Regions from separate parts of the Bacillus sp. K7 genome, predicted to be linked through region 1. Evidence: riboswitches for the same ligand, from Rfam matches in the RefSeq annotation. Region 1 holds a riboswitch; the other holds the start of a gene.
The links. A riboswitch is a leader RNA that binds a small molecule or an ion and turns the genes downstream of it on or off. The one in region 1 is predicted to bind thiamine pyrophosphate.
Positions count from the first base shown of each region.

Region 2: another riboswitch for thiamine pyrophosphate. It lies ahead of thiC (phosphomethylpyrimidine synthase ThiC); the one in region 1 lies ahead of tenA (thiaminase II).

Region 1 covers NZ_CP096406.1:1,213,148-1,216,395, reverse strand. The annotation lists gene thiO (glycine oxidase ThiO) at 1-131, opposite strand, end outside; gene tenI (thiazole tautomerase TenI) at 115-732, opposite strand; gene tenA (thiaminase II) at 710-1,417, opposite strand; TPP riboswitch at 1,499-1,607, opposite strand; gene M1D98_RS06090 (monovalent cation:proton antiporter family protein) at 1,669-3,248, opposite strand, start outside.
Region 2 covers NZ_CP096406.1:944,272-947,519, reverse strand. The annotation lists gene thiC (phosphomethylpyrimidine synthase ThiC) at 1-1,305, opposite strand, end outside; TPP riboswitch at 1,437-1,544, opposite strand; gene M1D98_RS04720 (Type 1 glutamine amidotransferase-like domain-containing protein) at 1,614-2,306, opposite strand; gene M1D98_RS04715 (hypothetical protein) at 2,581-2,784, opposite strand; gene M1D98_RS04710 (sporulation protein) at 2,924-3,248, shown strand, end outside.

The DNA of each region.
Region 1 (3,248 bases):
CTTGTTGTTCTGCCGCCCATTGTCCCGCTTTCAAACAAGGCGATTGTTTTGTTTTCCTTTGCTAAATGATAAGCAATCGCGGAACCGATAATCCCGCCTCCAATGACAATTGCATCATAATGCCTTTTCATAGCGCATCTCCTTTAGCGTACGGGAATATTGTCTGGCAGCTTCCAAAGGATCAGCGGTAGAAAAAATTCCCGACATGACAGCAATCCCGTCTGCCCCCGCTTGTTTTACGCCTCTTAATCTGCCCGGTGCCATCCCGCCAATCGCAATAACCGGGATGGACACCCGCTGCTTGATAGTTGACAGCAAAGACAAGCCTCTGCCTTTAAGGCCCTTTTTACAATCCGTTTCAAACACATGGCCGAACAACACACAGTCCGCATCTTCTTTTTCTGCTTGAATCGCTTCCTCCAGTGAATGCACCGACCGCCCGATATGAAGGTGCGGAAATCTGGCTCTGACCTGCTTCGGTGAAAAGCTGCTGCTCGGCAGCTGCACACGATGAATCGTTGAAAAAAGCGCAATATCCACTCGTCCGTTCATGACCAATTTCCGCTTATCAACACCGCCTTCAGATAAAAGCTCAATCAATTTCAAAATGTCAGCCGCAGATTTAGACCGCTCCCGAATGTGGATGCAATCCACTTCATTCTGAATGGCTATGATGACTTCCGCTAACGCTTCAACCGGCTTGCAGTCATCAGTTATGGCGTGAAGCTCCAAGTTCCTCCACCTCTTTTACGCCGCGGTCGGACCAGCCTTCTTTTCGATTGGCCATCCCCCAAAATTGATACTCATAAAAGCTTGAAATAACAAAATTCTCTTTCATCTTGGCACGCACTTCCTCCGTGCTGTTTTCCGCCAGCTCATCAAAGCGGTTGATTTGTTCTTCGACCTGCTGTCTGAACCAGTCACCGCCGTATGTGTTGATCCACTTCTGATAAATCGGATGCCCCGGATCACATGTCAGCAATTTCTCGCCAACCTCGTAATACAGCCAGTAGCATGGCAATAGGGCTGCTAAGATCTCAGCAAAATTCCCGCTCAAAACCGAACGGTACATATGGGATGTATAGGAGTACGCCGTTGGAGATGGCTTAAAGGCCTTACGCTCTTCCTCACTGATGTCCAACAGCTCCGCAAACTCGCGGTGAAGCGCCATTTCCGCTTCATATGTACCTTGGGCGTGGCTTGCCATCCGTCCCGTTGTATAAAGGTCCTTCGCATAAGCCGCGCCAAACGATTGCACCTTCGCAAAATGCGTTAAATAATAAGAATCCTGGAGCACGTAGTATTTAAAACGGTCAATCGGAAGCGTTCCATCACCGATTCCCTTAACGAACGGATGGACAAAGCTCCCTTCCCACCATTCTGCGGCTGCACTGCGGCATTCTTCTGAAAATTTCACACGTCATTCCCCCTGTCTGATAAATAAAAAAACCACTTTCCCGCAAGGAAAAGTGGTTTGGAATTGGCATAGTAAACGAACACAAATACCGCTCCACTTCCCTACGCAGGTCTGAACCTGTTCAAGTTATGAGGGTCTAAAAGTCACACTTTTATCTCAGCCCTTATGAAGGACACCCCTAGTGGTTATACAAATACATATTGAATTGTTCTGCATCTCTATATTAACACGAATCCCTATTTGGTCAAGGTTTATCCTTCCAACGATTTCTTAAGTTCCGTTACATACCCCCGAGATCCGGTGACAATTAAGCGGTCACCCAATTTCAGCCTTGTATCCCCATGAGGAACGATGCTGTCCACACCTCTGAAAATCCTGACAAAGATGACATCGCCTGTAAAAGGGAATTCCCGCAGAATCACACCGTCGTATGTGCTGTTTTCCATATTAATTTGATACAGCGAAGACTCTTCGTTCGTGAGCAGCTTCATAACACCAGGCGCTTCTATTAGCGCGCGAAGCAATGTTTTTGTCGACAGCAGCATAGAAAAGATGTTGATTCCCTGCTCCTTCAAAGTTGCTTCATTTTCGGGTGATCCGACGCTGGCAATCACTCTTTCTGTTCCTTTTTCTTTTGCAAGTAGTGCAATCTCCGCATTCATGTCTTCATTCCCGGTCGCAACAACCAGGATATCCGTATCAAAAATGCCGAGTGATTCAAGCGTCCCGTGTTCATAATCAGAAATCGCTTCAACAGAAAAAACTGATTCCGACAGCTTTTCCTCCGCGTTCTCTTGATAGACATGCACAACACGCACGTCATACTCCTCTTCCGGCAGTTCAAGAGTAACAGGCAATGTCATTTGGTTTGCGCCGATAAACGTAATGGTCTTTTTCTCCTCCGGCTGCTCCTCCCGTTTGTATAATTTTTTAAAGAAGACCGGTGAAAAAATACTGGCAATGACGGCTACTAACGTCAGCGCTCCTGACATATTTGCGCTGATCACGTGAAGCTGCTGGCCGATTGTCGCAGCGGCAATCACGAGAGAAAGCGTTGACGTCAGCAGAAAACCAGACGCCAAAATGGTGCGGTTATCATACCACTTCTTCAAGTACAGGACGGGAATAATTTTGCTGACTAACAGCGCCAAAAGCAGAAGCGGAATCATGATCAAAATTTTCGGATCTTGGAAAAGGGTCCAAATATCCAGCTTCACTCCGACCATCACAAAGAAAATCGGAATCAAGAACCCATAGCCGAATGAATCCAGCTGCTGAACAAGTTCTTTATTTGGCGAAAGAAGGGAAACGAGAACCCCCGCTAAGAAAGCGCCGAGAATATTTTCCGCCCCAAGTGATTCAGACAGGGCAACGAGTACGATAATTAACGTAAAAATGGCACGCGTCCCAATCTGAATCGTCCCTTTTGACATAGACTCAACAAATGAACGATGTTTAAAGATCCGGCCGAAAAAGTAAAGCACCACTCCGGCTGCAAACAGGATCATCAAGAGCCACATGTTTCCGCTGTCTTCTCCGTATAGAGAAGAAAACACAGCAAGAAGAATCATCGTGACCAAATCAGCAATAACGGCAACAAGCAAAATAATCTGCCCGATATTTGAATTCATGATCCGTTCTTCTTTTAACGTTGGAACGACAACGCCTAACGAAATCGTTGAGATAATGAGCGTCATTAAAAACGCATTTTCGATAAATCCTGCCAAGACGAACCCATAGGACAGCAGCAATGATAAAATAAATATACCGGCAAAAATAACGGACGCCGCAGCAAACGTATTGGGCACCGCTTTGCCGTTCGGCAGGAGCT
Region 2 (3,248 bases), 270 kb from region 1:
AGTAATATGGTCATAGCCCGGCGCTATATCTGTTGTCAGCGGCCCCAAGGTGTAAAAAGGCGCTTCTTTGCAGATGTCCATTTGTTTATCGACGTTCTCTTTGATTTTATGCATCGGCACATGCCCAGGTCCCTCAATCATCACCTGAACATCATGCTTCCAGGCAATTTGCGTCAGCTCCCCAAGTGTCTCTAATTCAGCAAACTGCGCTTCATCATTGGCGTCAGCGATTGATCCGGGTCGAAGCCCGTCTCCCAGAGAAAAAGCAATGTCATACGTTTTCATAATCTCACAGATCTCTTCAAAATGGGTATAGAGAAAGCTTTCCTGATGATGAGCCAGACACCATTGTGCCATAATCGCTCCCCCGCGTGATACGATTCCCGTCGTCCGTTTGGCTGTTAACGGCACATACCGCAGCAAAACACCCGCGTGGATCGTAAAATAATCCACTCCCTGTTCAGCCTGCTCGATCAGCGTGTCACGATAAATCTCCCACGTTAGATCCTCCGCTACGCCGTTTACTTTTTCAAGCGCCTGATAAATTGGAACCGTCCCTACAGGCACAGGGCAATTGCGGATAATCCATTCACGCGTCGTATGAATATCTTTTCCGGTAGATAGATCCATCATCGTATCCGCTCCCCAGCGGATAGCCCACGTCATTTTTTCCACTTCTTCTTCAATGGATGACGTAACCGCCGAATTCCCAATATTCGCATTAATCTTCACATGAAAATTCCGGCCGATAATCATCGGTTCACTCTCGGGATGATTAATATTTGAAGGAATGATCGCCCGGCCGCTTGCTACCTCATCTCTGACAAATTCGGGAGACACATGCTCGCGGATTGCGATAAACTCCATCTCAGGTGTAATGATTCCTTTTTTGGCATAGTGCATTTGCGTGACGTTTTGGCCCGCTTTCGCCCGCAGCGGTTTCCGCTTTAGTCCCGGATAACTTACGTTTGGATTTGCTTTTTTATAACCGTTATCTTCTGGTTTGACATCCCGTCCTTCATATTCTTCAACATCGCCGCGCTCCGTGATCCATTTTTGGCGAAGCGGCCTTAATCCTTCTTGAATATGAATGGCCACCTCAGGGTCCGTATACGGTCCGCTTGTATCATAGACACGAACAGGCGCGTTTTCTTCTTCGCCGAACGCTCCTGTCGTCGGACTTAAGGCAATTTCCCTCATTGGCACTTGGATGTCCGTAGAGGAACCCTCCACGTATACTTTCTTGCTCCCTGAAAAACTCGACATAATCGAAATGTTGGCTTGCTGCACTGAATCGTTTTGCATCACTGATCCTTCCCCTCTCTTCGTTTGAAAGGACAAAATCAAGCTCATTACCAGCACAAAAAACCGGATTCAAAGAATGAACCCGGTTACAGTCAGAAAGAAACATATTATCGCCCAGGACGGCAATAATAAAAACAATTTCTCTACTTCCCCACGCTGGTACGAACCAGATCAGGTCCAAAGGGTTAAGAAGCTTACCTTCTCTCTCAGCCCGAAAACGGGCACCCCCAGTAACTATTAATTTCGCACTCATCTTAACATAAAACCAACCCGAAAAAAAAGAGAAATATAGATCATATTCAGCTAATTCACCCCAGATATTTTACCGGCAGCGGGGTTTCAAAGATTTCATGTTCAACCACCGTCACCCGATATGCCTTTGCACCCGGCCTTGAGCTCACTGTCTGAAACAGCTGATCATTTATAAAATGGAGAGCCGCTCCATCATCCGCCGCATAACCATCACCCAAGAAACCATTACATATCAGCTGATGGAATATCGGCCGCCGCTCCTTCTCACTGTCATAATGAGGACAAAAGCTTCCATGCAAAAAGCCTAAACTTTTCATACTTGTCAGCGGCCCGGCTGAATCCGTCACCCCTTCTTCAAACCAGCACATCGCACCGGCACTTAATCCAGCTAAAACCACACCGCTCTTCCACGCCTCTCTGAGAATAAGATCCAGCCCCCACTCCTTCCATAGCACAAGCATATTCCGCGTATTTCCCCCGCCAACATAGATCACGTCCTGTTCCATAACAAAAGAAAGTATATCTGTTGATGGCGGCTTAAATAAGGATAGATGAGACGGTACACAGTCCATTGTTTGAAATGCATGATAAAACCGCTGGACATAGTTTTGTGAATCACCGCTCGCCGTCGGCAAAAAACAAATGCGAGGTGACTTCCGTTTCGTTTGATTGATGATATATTGATCGAGAGACAAATTGTCCGGTTCCATCGAAAAACCCCCGCCGCCCATCGCAATAATCTGTTTCATCATCCCACCCCCGACAAAACTTGTTATTCATTATAGCATGACAAGGCTACATATTTTCTTAACAGGACGACCTAGAAAATAAATCTTCTGAAGAACGGGGAGATAAGCCTTTGAACGAGGTCTCAGCCCAATTTTTAATTTCAGTCACATTTAGAAAACGCAATCCCTAGCCTCAGAACAGCGCTGCACGATCAATTCGTTACAGTTCTAGATAAAAATATATCTGTATCACAAAAAAGACGGGACCTCATCTTTCAGATCCCGCCTCTCCCTTTTATTGCTCCACTCTTCGTAAAGCCTCGTTTACCGTTTCTTTGATAAACACATCTTCACCGCTTAATCGATCTAAACTGAGATCGCCGTTTCTCAGCCTTTCGGAAATATGGTTTATATCCTCTTCTACCGTGATTTGCAGCTCACCGGCCAAAAACATTCTGTGTAATTCATCAGCAACCATACTTTCTTTGTTCATTCCAATCCGCTCCTTTGCTTTCAATATTATTCTTAGTCTGTCCCTAGGCAGGACAAATAATAGGAAAAAAGTATGAATCAAACGAATCTTTTTTCCTTCTTCTTACGTATATCTGTTGAGAAAAAGAAAAAGGGGAAGATCTAACATGTCATTTTTCAAGAAGCTTGCAGCAAGTGCCGGAATCGGTGCTGCAAAAGTAGATACAATTTTAGAGCAAGACGCCTATTATCCAGGAGAAAAAGTACGGGGAACTGTTCATGTCAAAGGCGGAAAAATCGCTCAGGACATCCGCTTTATTGACGTACAGCTTAATACACGGTACGTCATTGTAAAAGATGATGAAGAGCATCGAAAATACGCTACAATTCATTCTTTCCGGGTCACTGGTTCATTCACCATTCAGCCTGGAGAAGAGCATCAATTTCCGTTCTCATTCATTCTTCCACTTGATACCCCGATTACTGTAGGAA